2 regions of the Klebsiella sp. MISC125 genome follow, and region 2 is predicted to be linked to the other one. Evidence: predicted binding sites of a transcription regulator. Region 2 holds the regulator's gene; the other holds the start of a gene.
The links. The regulator Fur, encoded in region 2, represses iron uptake genes when iron is present. The targets are predictions, from matches to a motif close to ATAATAATGAGAACNACTATCAA.
Positions count from the first base shown of each region.

Region 1: fhuE (ferric-rhodotorulic acid/ferric-coprogen receptor FhuE) is a predicted target of Fur. The motif match lies at 5,859-5,881, and genes of this name have one in related genera.

Region 1 is NZ_CP180448.1:3,424,154-3,431,721, forward strand. Features, by position in the region: gene ACMYSL_RS16250 (fimbria/pilus outer membrane usher protein) at 1-430, opposite strand, end outside; gene ACMYSL_RS16255 (fimbrial biogenesis chaperone) at 495-1,172, opposite strand; gene ACMYSL_RS16260 (fimbrial protein) at 1,226-1,756, opposite strand; gene ACMYSL_RS16265 (helix-turn-helix domain-containing protein) at 2,176-2,805, shown strand; gene ACMYSL_RS16270 (helix-turn-helix domain-containing protein) at 2,985-3,521, shown strand; gene fhuE (ferric-rhodotorulic acid/ferric-coprogen receptor FhuE) at 3,577-5,742, opposite strand; gene ACMYSL_RS16280 (YncE family protein) at 6,148-7,236, shown strand; gene ACMYSL_RS16285 (DeoR/GlpR family DNA-binding transcription regulator) at 7,316-7,568, shown strand, end outside.
Region 2 is NZ_CP180448.1:4,317,507-4,325,074, reverse strand. Features, by position in the region: gene nagE (PTS N-acetyl glucosamine transporter subunit IIABC) at 1-93, shown strand, start outside; gene glnS (glutamine--tRNA ligase) at 273-1,940, shown strand; gene chiP (chitoporin ChiP) at 2,380-3,783, shown strand; gene chiQ (ChiQ/YbfN family lipoprotein) at 3,831-4,163, shown strand; gene fur (ferric iron uptake transcriptional regulator) at 4,234-4,686, opposite strand; gene fldA (flavodoxin FldA) at 4,978-5,508, opposite strand; gene ybfE (LexA regulated protein) at 5,659-5,952, opposite strand; gene ybfF (esterase) at 6,086-6,859, opposite strand; gene seqA (replication initiation negative regulator SeqA) at 7,043-7,568, shown strand, end outside.

The sequences.
Region 1 (7,568 bases), 890 kb from region 2:
GTTTTTGCGTATTAAATAGAAACTCAGAACTGGCCTGCGGTATTGCAGAGAGATTTGCACACTCTCCTTTTCCTGACAAAGCGGGGAATTGTGCCGTTTTCACACCATAGCTCCGCAGCTGTTCAACCGTCAGGCAGGGTTCAAGCACCACCTCCCCGCCTCCGTCTTTGACGGTATAAAACACAATATCCCGAGTATCAACCTGACTATCATTAATAATCACATCAACATGATAGGTACCCGGTGCCTGAGCGCCGCTTTCAAACGCCGAAAGATCGGCCCCTTTCATCGCGGGATTATCAATTTCAAGAAGTGCCGAGTTAAAGAAATCACGGCCCTGCGCACTATTCCACATTGATGACGATACCAGCGAGATCCAAACCGCCATGAATGAAGGATAATATATAGATATTTGCTTCAGTGCTTTCATTAGCATTAACTCCCTTGCGATAGCTTTTATCATTTTTATTTCCGCTATCGTCTGATCATTTTATTTATAACCTGGCGACATGCGTCACTCCAATTCCGCCATAGTCATTAATAATTTTGAATTCAACCTGTGTCGAGGTTCCGCCGGAGGGCAACCTGTACGAACTGGTTGAACCAGGTGCGACAAATGTCACATCATCAATTTTTGACGCCCCCACTTTTATTTCATTAAAATTCATATAGTAAGGCGTTGAATTGGTCACCAGAATGCGATCACCCGTTCTTTGCCATTTCAATTTATCCGCCTGTTCTTCCGGGCCTGATTTATTTAGAGCGGAGGGACGATAAATGAGTTTTATTCTTGTTTTGACAGCCACCTGTAAAGTGTTATCCCGAGGTGCGACAGACGGAATAGACTTAATATTCAGCCAGAACATAGATTCTTTATCCTGCGCTAAATTTCCGGTCAGTACGATGCGCATAACGTTTTGCTGTTTTTTATCCAGCCGATACAACGGTGGCGTAATAATAAAAGGCGCTTTACCTCCACTGGTGGATGGCGGCTCTATCCAGGATTGGATCAGATAGGGTAAATCGTCAGGGTTCGTAATACTTAATGATGCCTCTTTTTTATCACCCGCGTAAATGACGCGCGTCCCGCCGATAATCACCCCTGCGTAAGATATTGAGGTGATAGTTGCCATTAACAGCGTGCTCATCATGACGCCAGTAAAAAACTTCATTGAATACTCCGGACAGTAAGGGCCGAATATCGGCCCCGTTTGACGCTAAAGAATTAGTTATAGTTAACGGTAAAGTTAGCTACTGCGTTAGCCGTACCGGCGGTAACAACCGCCTGAGTTGCCTGGTAGGACGCATAGAAATCGAGGTTGTTATCAGCCGTTGTGACCAGCGGATAGCTATAGCTATTGACCTGGTTCAGGCCCTGCAGGCTTTTATCCGCTGTCATCAATTTGACGGCGACCCCCGTTGCCGCGGCAGCCCCCTGAGTCACAGCCAACAAATCACTATTGCTTAAGTCATTCGCGCCATCGAATTTCACTTTCGCCGAGCTAACGGAAGCTGGGCAGTTGATTAATTTAATCGTGAACTTCGTTGAATCAGACTCATCTCCTGTACTCTGGAAAGAAGTCCGGGCTACGCGACCAAGGTCAACGGTCATCGTGTTGCCACTGCCGATATCAACAGTACAGGCCTGGTCAATAATTTCACCGGTGAAGTTGATTGTACCGTCAGCAGCATAAACGTTTACTGCGGACAAAGCGGCGCTAACGGCGAATGCGGCGATCATTATTTTATTATTCATTGTGATACTCCTTACTTGGTTAAGTATATTCCTGTGAATAAAACATTAGATGTATGTCTCATCAGTTCATATTTCACAGAAATTCCATTACTTCATCATATTAGTATGTAAATAGTCATTATGTCGGAGGTAACGCATGAGAATATGCTTACCATAAAAAACATTAAACAGGAGATATCAACCCGTAATGAATCAATATTAAAAAACCCAACATCATTACTACTGCTTTAAATATTGATATAAATACACACATCAACTCAAGTGATTTTTCGGTGTAATTTTACACCGACAGGGATATTCACTCCCTGCTACATATTGGCACATAATTTCGGTCTCAAATGAATCGGCATATTCATGCACAACGTTCTCCCAGCAGAGAGTTAAACGTATCTGACGGTATAAAAACAGTGAAAACAAGTATGTACAATGCTTTAACCTTTAAACCTAATCAGCATATTGAAAACCTGATCAACCAACTCAAACCTGAATCCAACATATTTGAAACATATACAAGACAAAAAATTAACTATGAGAATGATAGCTCCCGCAAATGTTACTTGTTGCTTTCGGGAAGTATTGCCCTTTTTCGCACCCGAGATGGCTTCATGATGAACTCGGAATCAGCTCCTTATGTTTTTGGTTTAAGCAATCAGCTTGCGGCTGCTGACTATCTTTATATGCAAACGATGGAGCCTTCCCGCATTGCCTGCCTGTCTTTATTTACAGCAAACACAATTATTGCCGAAAGAGATTTATGGGAGAGTCTGTCACATCTGTTAATTTACACAGCGGGAAGGGTTTACGATCACTGCACGCGCATTTCGGCACCAACTTCGTACGCGATTATACGTTCTCAGCTGTATGAATTGATGCAGGAATCCGAGGAAATTCGCCACACTATTACGGCGGCAAATTATATCCAGTCGCGTACGTTTCTTTCTCGCAGCAGCATTATGAAGATCCTCGCTGAACTAAAAAAGGGGAGCTACATTACGACCGAGCGAGGCATTCTTTTACAGATAAAACAGGGCATCCCGATGAAGTACTAACGTTTTCTCTCAACGGGCATTATGTTGTCCAACGACAATGTTCTGCTAGATTTAATGTCATATCAGATTAACCAGAAAAATCTATGACAGCGCACGATCGTCACACCGATATCAAAATTCCCTCCCCGCATCTAACGCGTCTTCTTGCCGCGGTGACTTGCGATGAGGATTTCCGCACGATGGCTAAAGGCCGCAAACTTTTTTTTCGCCGCAGCGCAGAGCCACTGTGCCATTTTGTACGCAAAGGGAGTCTTCTGCTCGCTCGTAATGAAGATGCATTCTCGCTCGGTATTCTCTCCGCCCCACTGGCATTGGGTTTTACCGTACCGTTATCCGAACATCTTCATCTACGTACGATGACGGAATCTGAAATCGCCACCCTTCCTTATGAGCAAGTAATGGCGTTGGTTGAAGAAAAACAAGTTTGGGATCTTTTAGCTAAACACGTCATGTTCGTGACTAACAAGCTTTTCATTTATAACGAAATGCTGACGGCACCTACCAGCTTTGATATTTTACGCTATCAGTTACTGATGCTCATTCAGGAAGCTGACGAAATTCGTGCCAGTACCGCTGCTTATCAGTACATTCTTGACCGCACCCGATTATCACGCAGCAGTATTATGAAAATGCTGGCTGAGCTTAAAAAGGGCAACTATATCCAGTTGGAAAATGGCAAACTGATCGCCATTCACCATTTACCCACCCGCTTTTAAACGCCCAACCAGGTTACCCACCTTTGCAGATAGTCAGTATCGGCTGGGCAAATTTTCAAAACGTGTAGTTCATATTCACCGAAACGTTACGGGGTTCGCCATAAACCGCCGAATCATCCAGATACGAGTAATATTCACGATCGAACAAGTTATTGACGTTCGCCTGCACGGTCAGTTGCTTCGTTAACTGGTATTGCGCAAACAGGTTAACCAGCGGATAGCTGCCCTGATACAGACGCTGCGTTTCACCATCCGGGCCGGTCACATCCTTATAAACCCGATTTTGCCAGGTTGCACCGCCGCCGACGGTCAGTTCAGGCAGCACCGGAACACGGTAGCGGGTAAACAGTTTGAGCTGTGTTTGCGGGGCGAAACTGTTGTAGCGGCCGCTGCTATCAGTAGCGACGTAGCGGGTGGCGCTGAAGGTCATTTGCATGTTGTCCGTCACCGCGCCATTAACTTCAAACTCCGCCCCCTTACTCACCGCGCCTTTTGTCGCGCGATAAGCCTGTTCGCTGGAGCCATTGACAAAGACCCCGCTGATGGCTTCCGACGCGTTCTCCTGCTCGATGCGGAAAATGGCGAAGTTGGTGGTTAATCGGCTATCCATCCAGTCGGCTTTTAGCCCGGTTTCGTAGTTCTTGCCGGTGATTGGCGACAGCCATGCCCCATCAGCGGATCGTTTAGTTTGTGGCGAGAATATTGACGTATAGCTGGCGTAGGCCGACAAACTTTCCGTGATGTCGTAGACCACGCCGCCGTATGGCGTCATGTTGTATTTGCGCATATCGCCACTGCTGCCGTTAGCGCTGTACTGCGTATAGCGAGCGCCAAGAATGAGCGACAGCGGATCGGCCAGAGAGAAACGCGCGGCGGTATAGGCTGATTTCTGCCGCACAATATCATCGGCATTAAGATACCAGTCACCCCATTCCGGCTGAGCGACGCTGCCGTTCCAGTTGTTATTAAAGATGCCCATCTGGTCGCTATCCATCGGCCCATCCTGGCTATAGCTCGCGTTGTGCTGTCGGCTGTAGCTGGCCCCGGCCATAAGCTGATGCTGGCGGCCAAATAAATTAAACGGCCCGCTGGCGTAGGTATCAAAAGAGTCAAGGGTCCGTTTGCCGCGGTCTTTACTGCCCCAGCCGGTGGTACCTTCACCGGTGGTCGCATCGGGGTTACCCATCACGTACAGCAAGGTGTCGTTAAACGTCTGCTCGCCATGAGTACCGTTGAAACGCAATGACCAGCCGTTATCCCAGTCGTGGGTCAGATTGGCAAACACCTTGCGCGATTCGACAGCGTAGCGCGTCCAGTCGGCTGCCGTATTGGTGCTGCGATCATAATGGGTGCGCGAGCCGTCGCTATACAGGCTCGGTAGCCCGCCCCACGTTGGATTACCGGTATTGGTTTTTTGGTAATCCCAGCCCAGCGACAACGTTGTCCTGTCCGTTAAATCTGCATCCACGACGCCGTAAAGAAACTTTTTGGTCTTATGATAGCGATCCAGCCAGCTATCCTGATCCTGATAACCAGCAATCACCCGTCCGCGTACGCTGCCGTCGGCGTTGAGTGGTGTCGAGAAATCGCCGACATAGCGCTGCTTGTTCCAGCTCCCGTAACTGGCGCTGACGTTGCCGGTTACAGTTTTGCTGTCGGCTTTTTTGCGCACCATATTCACCGTCGCGCCGGGATCGCCTGCTCCGGTCATCAGCCCGGTTGCGCCACGTACAATTTCAATACGATCGTAAATAGCGGTATCTTCCGCCGCATCGCCGTAATTCCACGCATCGCCCAGCGAGGTGGGGATATCGTCGTAGGAGAAACTGGTGATTTCAAAGCCGCGAGAGTAGTAATACGAACGTTCGCTGTCGATTTCCTGCGATGACACGCCGGTCGCGTTGGTCAGTACATCATCGATAGTTTGCAGGTTTTGATCCTTCATACGCTGCTGGGTAACGATGCTGACAGACTGCGGCACATCACGCGGTGCCAGCAGCATTTTGGTGCCCGCACGCGTGGTTTTCGCGGCGTAATCCTGCGGGTCATCCGCGGTATTTTCAGTACTGCCGTACACCACCATATTCTGCTGAGTATTTTCTGCTGCCTGGGCAGGGTGAATAAACGCGTGTACGGCCAACGCCAGCAGCGAAACGGTGAACGGTTTTACTATTTTGTTTATGGATGCGTGCCCTGAACTTCCCTTGCCATTGAGAAACATAACTTTTTTCCATCAGGAATTATTCTTGTGAATGCAGCTGTTGCGCCGGCAGCGCTGATGAAATAGCCCTCTATTCCATGAGGTTTAGCGCCACAAATAACGTGAAACAGCAACAATTGAGAATGGAAATGATAATTATTTGTTTTATTAAACTCATAGTGTTTTGTAAGTTAACTGTAAGGAAATGTATACTTACATCAAATCAATGTATTAGCCTCTCCCCACCCCGCATTCCCACTCACTACCGCTGAAAAATACCCATCCAGGGTCTTAGAAATCAGCGCTCTCCCCCCTCCCACTCCGTTAGCCAATTTGCTCAACCCAAACAAATGATTATGATTCTCATTCTTGTTTTAGCGACGTTGCTCTGCCTTAGAGCACGTAAACCCAATGATGGAGTTCAGAATGAAATCGTTGTTCAGCCCGCATAAAACCACGCTTTCCGCTGCGCTGGTTACGGCATTGACCCTGACCACGTTGCAGGCCATGGCAGAGACATCGCCACCAGCCACTGCCGCCGTCCACCAAAAAACCACATCACCTCTGGTCCAGCGTCAACTGGGGGATGGTTTATATGAGTTGGCTCTGATACCTGGGCAAAATGCCCTGTTTGTTGCCAGCGCTCAGGGGTTCAAAGACGTTAACGGCGGCATGCTCTACCGACTTGACCCGACAACGCTGACCACCACGGTCGAAACCCATACCGATCTCAAAAACTTTGGTATGGCGGTCGATGATAACGGTCAGGTTTTCTACACCACTAACTCGCTGGACGGCGGCGTGTCAAAAGTGGATGCCCATAGTGGGAAAGTACTGCAACGCCTGATGTTCGAGGGCAAGGACAAAGATGGAGATCCCGTTGGCGCGCGGGAAGTTCTGTTTCACGACAATCAACTCTACATCGGCCGCGTGACCGATCCCGGCTACATTTCCGTGGTTGACGCGAAAACCATGACTTTGAAAACCCAGATTGAAAAAGCCGGCAAATGGGTGACCGGGATCATCTACTCTCCGCTAACCAAACGCATCTATGCGGCTAACGGCGGCGGCGAAATTCTGGTGATTAATCCGGCCACCAATAAAATTGAAAAACGCTGGACTCCGGGCGACGGCAAAGAGTACCTGTTCCTCAACATGGCGGAAGATCCGGCGACTGGCCGCCTGTTCGTGACTGACGATTCAAAAGCGAAAACGACGCTGGTGTTTGATGAGCGTACGGGCAAAGTGATTAAACGTCTTGAGGGTGATGCGCTGGGGATCAAATTCAACGCCAAACGCAATGAAATTTATATCAGCCAGCGCGAGTCGAAAAAGGTATTACAACTCGACGCCACCAGCTATGCGCTGAAAAATACATGGTCTTTCGATAGCCATCCGAACAGCCTGCTGATTTCTCCTGACGGCAACACGCTTTACGTCACCATCAAGCAGGATTTCAACGAGGATAACACAACCAAAGGCCCTGACAGCGTGGCGCGCATTGCGCTGAACTAACCTCCGCATCATCCCGATTTCTTTTGCCGCAAAATGCTGTATTATGCGAGTTATTGCAGCATTTTGCGGAATTTAAAAGATGCATAAAACGGCCAGGCAAAAATACCTGCTTGATATTCTTAGCGAAAAGGGTGAAGTCACTATCAGCGAGCTGGTAGATAAGCTGCAGGTTTCTGCGGATACCCTGCGCCGCGACCTTACCGATCTCGAAAAACAGGGCCTCGCACAGAAGAATCACGGCGGCGCTATCGCCCTGAATCTCTCGTTGATGAACCGCCAAAGCAGAAACGCTCTGCTCGCGGATACCAAACAGCGCCTGGGCAAAATGGTGG
Region 2 (7,568 bases):
AGCAACAGCGACGACTACAGCGCGCTGGTTATTCAGGCAACCGGTAAGGTTGTAGCAGGTCAGACACCGCTGTACGAAATTAAAGGCAAGTAAGGCTCCTGAGTAGAGTTTATGCCTCAAGCGGCGCAGCGAAATCTGCGCCGCTTTTTTTTACTGCAAATAACCTCAATATTTCCGTTTGATACCTTTTTTGCGTAACTAAAGGTTGTCAGCCTCTTCGGCTTATAAGATCATACGCCGTTATACGTTGTTTACGCTTTGAGGAACCCGCGATGAGTGAGGCAGAAGCCCGCCCGACTAACTTTATTCGTCAGATAATCGATGAAGATCTGGCTACTGGTAAGCACACCACTGTTCATACCCGTTTTCCACCGGAACCGAATGGTTATCTGCACATTGGCCACGCGAAGTCTATTTGTCTGAACTTTGGTATCGCCCAGGATTACCAGGGTCAATGCAACCTGCGTTTCGATGACACCAACCCGGTGAAGGAAGATATCGAGTACGTTGAGTCGATTAAAAACGACGTGCAGTGGTTAGGTTTCCACTGGTCCGGGGACGTTTGCTACTCGTCTGACTATTTCGATCAGTTGCATCAGTATGCGGTTGAGCTGATCAACAAAGGCCTTGCCTACGTTGATGAACTGTCGGCGGAAGAGATTCGCGAATATCGCGGCACGCTGAAAGCGCCGGGTAAAAACAGCCCGTATCGCGATCGCAGCGTAGAAGAGAACCTGGCGCTGTTTGAAAAAATGCGTACCGGCGGTTTTGAAGAAGGTAAAGCCTGCCTGCGTGCAAAAATTGACATGGCTTCTCCGTTTATCGTCATGCGCGATCCGGTGCTGTACCGCATTAAGTTTGCCGATCACCATCAGACCGGAAGCAAGTGGTGCATCTATCCGATGTACGACTTTACCCACTGCATTAGCGATGCGCTGGAAGGGATTACTCATTCCCTGTGCACCCTTGAGTTCCAGGATAACCGCCGTCTGTACGATTGGGTGCTGGATAACATCAGCATCCCCGTGCATCCGCGTCAGTATGAATTCTCGCGTCTTAACCTCGAATACACCGTGATGTCCAAGCGCAAGCTGAATCAGCTGGTGACCGAGAAGCACGTTGAAGGTTGGGATGACCCGCGTATGCCGACGATCTCCGGTCTGCGTCGTCGCGGTTATACCGCTGAATCCATCCGTGAGTTCTGCAAACGCATCGGCGTGACCAAACAAGACAACACCATTGAAATCGCTTCGCTGGAATCCTGCATTCGTGAGGATTTGAACGAAAACGCTCCGCGCGCGATGGCCGTTATCGACCCGGTTAAATTGGTTATCGAAAACTATCCGCAGGGCGGCAGCGAAAAGGTAACGATGCCGAATCATCCGAGCAAACCGGATATGGGTAGCCGTGAAGTGCCATTCAGCGCCGAAATTTGGATCGATCGCGCGGATTTCCGTGAAGAGGCGAACAAGCAGTACAAGCGTCTGGTGCTGGGCAAAGAAGTCCGTCTGCGTAATGCTTACGTTATCAAAGCCGAGCGCGTAGAGAAGGACGTGGAAGGTAATATCACTACTATCTTCTGTACCTACGATGCTGACACCCTGAGCAAAGATCCGGCCGATGGTCGCAAGGTTAAGGGCGTTATTCACTGGGTGAGCGCAGCACATGCGCTGCCGGTAGAGATTCGTCTGTACGATCGTCTGTTCAGCGTGCCAAATCCCGGTGCTGCTGATGATTTCCTGTCGGTCATGAACCCGGAATCGCTGATTATCAAGCAGGGTTTTGCTGAACCAAGCCTGGCGCAGGCGCAGCCTGAAAAAGCATACCAGTTCGAGCGTGAAGGTTACTTCTGCCTCGACAGCCGCTATGCAACCGCAACCAATTTGGTATTTAACCGTACTGTTGGTCTGCGCGACACCTGGGCGAAAGTCGGCGCGTAGTTATCCGCCATCAATGAGAACGCCGCAAACAGCGGCGTTTTTTTTTATTTCAGAATCAGGGGATTAAATTGTCATATTTTCGCGATGCGAATTAATCTTGTTTACAGATTGTAAAAATTACGACTGTTTATCCCTTTGGTCATCCACTATAAAAACATGTAATCGCTTTCATTACGCCTGTTTTTTCTGATATAGCAAGCACTTCCACGTCAAATGCATGACTTCTACGACTGAAACAAAAAGACATAGATTATGTGCGCTTTGTCATAATCTTCATCTTTTGTCACCGAAAGAGATTGATAATTCGCGTCACGAAAAATAGTCTATACCCAGTGGTTATGCGGATTTTACCGCTCCACTTTTTTAGCAGTTTTATTTTATTTTTTTCGCTAGTTGCCCTTGGTAACTGCGTTTTTAAAAAGTCAAAGAGGATATGCATATGCGTACGTTTAGTGGCAAACGTAGTACGCTGGCGCTGGCTATCGCCGGTGTGACAGCACTGTCAGGTTTTGCAATGGTACCGGATGCGAAAGCAGAAGGGTTCATTGATGATTCAACGTTAACCGGCGGCATCTATTATTGGCAGCGTGAGCGTGACCGTAAAGATGTGACCGACGGTGACAAATACAAAACTAACCTTTCTCACTCCACCTGGAACGCCAACCTGGATTTCCAGTCTGGCTATGCTGCCGACATGTTCGGTATTGATGTTGCCGCCTTTACCGCCATCGAAATGGGCGAAAGCAGTGACAGCGGCCACCCGAACGAAATCGCTTTCTCCTCGCGCAATAAAACTTACGATGAAGACTATTCCGGTGATAAGAGCGGGATCAGTCTGTACAAAGCAGCCGCCAAATTTAAATTTGGCCCGGCATGGGCACGTGCAGGCTATATCCAGCCTACCGGTCAAACATTGCTGGCTCCGCACTGGAGCTTTATGCCGGGTACTTACCAGGGTGCTGAAGCCGGTGCCAACTTTGATTATGGTGATACGGGCGCGCTGAGTTTCTCCTATATGTGGACAAACGAATATAAAGCACCGTGGCACATTGAAATGGACGAGTTCTACCAGAACGATAAGAAAACCAAGGTTGATTATCTCCACTCTCTCGGCGCCAAGTATGATTTTAAAAATGACCTCGTGCTGGAAGCCGCATTTGGCCAGGCACAGGGTTACATCGACCAGTATTTCGCTAAGGCCAGCTACAAATTTGATATCGCAGGCACGCCGCTAAACACCAGCTACCAGTTCTACGGTACTCGCGATAAAGTCAGTAACGGCGGGGCGAACGATATTTATGATGGTACCGCCTGGCTGCAGGCATTGACCTTTGGCTATAAAGTTGCCGATGTTCTCGACCTGCGCCTGGAAGGAACCTGGGTTAAAGCCGATGGTCAGCAGGGCTACTTCCTGCAACGTATGACGCCGACTTACGCCTCATCTAACGGTCGTCTCGATGTCTGGTGGGATAACCGCTCTGACTTCAACGCCAACGGTGAAAAAGCGGTGTTCTTCGGGGCGATGTATGACATGAAGAACTGGAATATGCCGGGTTGGGCCTTCGGCGCGTCCTACGTTTATGCATGGGATGCAAAACCAGGAAAAATGTCTTCTCCTGATGCTTACTACAACCCTGACAAACGTCTGGAAGAGTCAGCCTACAGCCTGGATGCGATGTACACCGTACAGGAAGGACGTGCGAAGGGTACGCTGTTTAAACTGCACTTTACTCAATACGACAACCACTCCGATATCCCAAGCTGGAGCGGCGGCTACGGCAACATCTTCCAGGATGAGCGCGACGTGAAGTTCATGGTTATTGCTCCATTCACCATTTTCTGATGCCAGTGCGGCGGGCATGAGCCTGCCGCAATTTCCCGAGGTCGATTATGAAGAAGCTATTGCTTGTCGCTATTATGGCGGCAGGTCTGGTTGCCTGCACGCAGTCGCCAGCGCCGAAAGAGGATTCAAAGTTAAAAGATGCCTACAGCGCCTGTATTAATACTGCTGAAGGTAACCCAGATAAAGTCGAAGCCTGCCAGAGCGTATTAGACGTTCTGAAGCAAGAGAAGCAGCATCAGCAGTTCGCCACCCAGGAAAGCGTGCGAGTACTGGATTACCAGCAATGTATCCAGGCGCGTAAAACCGGTAACGATCAGGCTGTACAGTCGCGCTGTGACCAGATTTGGAAAGAGATTCGTAGCAACAACACGAAACCCTGATTTTTACTTTTCGTAGCCATAAAAAAAGCCAACCATCAGGTTGGCTTTTTGCTGCTTACGCAACGGGGAATTACTTTTCCACCGCGTCGTGGGCATGTTCATCTTCGCGGCAATCGCCTTCTGCACAGTGACCGTACAGGTACAGGCTGTGGTTGGTGAGGCGAATACCGTGTCGGGAGGCAATCTCACGCTGACGAGCTTCAATTGAGTCATCGCTAAATTCGATCACTTTGCCGCAATCGAGGCAAATCAGGTGATCATGATGATGCTGCTGCGTCAGTTCGAAAACGGATTTACCACCTTCGAAATTATGACGAGTGACGATGCCGGCGTCGTCGAACTGGTTCAGTACGCGGTAGACGGTGGCCAGGCCAATCTCTTCACCCATATCAATCAGGCGTTTATATAAGTCTTCCGCACTGACATGATGGTTATCCGGTTCCTGCAGGACTTCCAGGATTTTTAATCGTGGAAGTGTTACTTTCAGGCCAGCCTTCTTTAATGCGGTATTGTTGTCAGTCATGCGGAATCTGTCCTGTTGCTAAACGATCTACTTCCATCAGCGGAAGTAATACAGAGAATCACCCGATGTAATGCGTCTCATTATAGAACTGCCATGGTGAAATGAAAACTGCAAGCATCGGGCCTTGTATGCTGTCAAAAACGAGGCACTGGCTACAAAGTGCTTCACGTGACCTCGTTAAATCAGAGGACATTGTACAGATATGTGATTAAAAGTTAAAAACTTGTAGCTATAACTTTGATTGCTTTTATCTATTAATTCGGCGAAATCTGACGATAACGCCGTTTAGACTCAGGCATTCTTGATTTCTTCGAGGTGCAGCTCTTCAGAAATCTGTTTTACCCATTTTTCCACGCGTTCGTTAGTCAGTTCTGGCTGACGGTCTTCGTCGATGGCCAGACCCACGAAGTGGTCATCATCTGCCAGACCTTTAGATGCTTCGAAATGATATCCAGCAGTCGGCCAGTGACCAACGATAGTGGCGCCGCGCGGTTCGATGATGTCGCGAATGGTACCCAGCGCATCACAGAAGTATTCAGCGTAGTCTTCCTGATCGCCGCAGCCAAACAGCGCGACCAGTTTGCCGTCGAAATCGACTTCTTCCAGCGTCGGGAAGAAATCATCCCAGTCACACTGTGCTTCACCGTAGTACCAGGTTGGAATGCCGAGCAGCAGAATATCGTGAGCTTGCAGATCTTCTTTGCTGCTCTTGGCAATGTCGCGAACATCAGCAACATCTTTACCAAGCTGCTTTTGAATCATTTTTGCAATATTTTCGGTGTTGCCGGTGTCGCTGCCAAAAAAGATGCCGATGATTGCCATGAGTAAAATAACCTCTTGAAACTTAATGATGTGGTAGGGACTTAAATGCCCACAGATAGGGGCAATGATAGCAGAACTGAGAAGGGCGCGGAAACAGCAATCACGCCCGACTGCACACTCTGCTACATGAAAGCTTATTTTTTGAGGGTTTTAGGCTTTATCCTGGCTGCGCAGGGCCGCCAGTTGGTTCATCAGCATCTCTTCAATCAGATCGCTGCGGTTCATGTTGCGGGCTTCGGCCAGCTCATTGAGCGCATCAACCGCATCGGCATTGAGCTTCAGCTCAACGCGCTTCAAACCGCGAACTTTATCGCGCTTGAGCTGATTGCGTTTGTTGATACGCAGCTGTTCGTCGCGTGAAAGCGGATTGGTTTTCGGTCTACCCGGCCGACGCTCGGTTGCGAACAAATCTAATGTCGTACGGTCCGTTTGTTCTTTTGCCATGATTCAGAGTGACTTCGGGGGAAACAAGCTGTCGGGCATAGCCGACGCAGATAGCCCGCCATAATACATCAGGCGAGGGGCTGCGCCAACGACCGCGGGCATTCTGCCGCGCGGTCGGGCAGATTTTAGCCAGTTACGCGGCTATGGAGGTCAAATAACGGCGTATTGCCCGTAAAACGGCCTCTGGTTTTTCTGCATGTACCCAATGTCCGGCTCCGGCAATCACATGGGCCCGTGCCTGGGGGAATTGAGCCAGCAGAGCCTCACGGTAGGCATCGGTTACGTAGGGTGAGTTACCGCCGGGGATAAACTGCGCCGGATGCGGCCAGGCGGGGATGGTTTGCCAGCCGACGATATTGTCATATTGCTCCCACAATACCGGCACGTTAAACCGCCACTGACCGTCCACAAAGGATTTCAGCAGGAACTGAATGACGCCTTCTTCATGAAGGTGTTCGCGCATAACCGTCGCTGCCTGCTGGCGAGTGGCCGCGTGGGCGTCGGTCACGGCATTGATGGCGGCGAAGATTTCATCATGGCGACGAACGTGATAATCCACAGGGGCAATATCTATCGCAACCAGGCCCGCAATGCGCTCCGGGGCCAGCGCGCTCAGCGCCATGACCGCCTTGCCGCCCATTGAGTGACCAATAAAGGTCGCTTTTTCTATTTGGTATTCATTGAGAGTATCAATCAAATCCTGAGCCATCGCGGCATAGGTCATCTCTGGTGCGCGCGGGGAAAGACCGTGATTTCGCATATCGACCTGTAAAATATCGTAGTCAGCGACCAGATCGCGGGCGAGGATCCCAAGGTTATCCAGACTGCCAAAAAGGCCATGGACCAGGACGATAGGGGGATTATTGTGCGGATTCTGTGCAGATTGCGCTCGGCTATTTAATTTCATGGCAAAGTTCTTTTTTTCGCTCCGTCGGGTTAGGGTATTATGTTGGACATTCTGCCATCCGGCTGCAAGACCCGGAAGATTTCCGAGTTTTACCGCCATCCTGGTTTGACGCTATCCGCGGTTGGGATTTGTCCTTATAATCCCGACAACTTGTATTCAGAAAAGATATCGTACTGGATTAAGATGAAAACAATTGAAGTTGATGATGAACTCTATAGCTATATTGCCAGCCACACCAAGCATATTGGCGAGAGTGCATCCGACATTTTACGGCGCATGTTGAAGTTTTCCGCCGTTTCCCAGCCTGCCGCACCGGTAGCGAAAGTCGTTCCGGCTCCGGCGCCAACGCCTGTCGTTGAAGTGAAACCCGCCAATCCTCTGAAGGATAAAGTCCGCGCCATGCGCGAGCTGCTGCTATCTGATGAGTACGCCGAACAAAAACGCGCGGTAAACCGTTTCATGCTGGTTCTGACTACCCTCTACTCCTTAGACAGCAAAGGCTTTGCGGAGGCGACCGAGTCTCTGCATGGGCGCACTCGCGTCTATTTCGCTGAAGATGAGCGGACGCTACAGAAAAATGGTAATCAGACAAAACCTAAGCAGGTTCCGGGCACGCCGTGGTGGGTTATTACAAATACCAATACCGGCCGCAAATGCAGCATGATTGAACATATCATGCAGTCAATGCAGTTCCCTGCTGAATTGATCG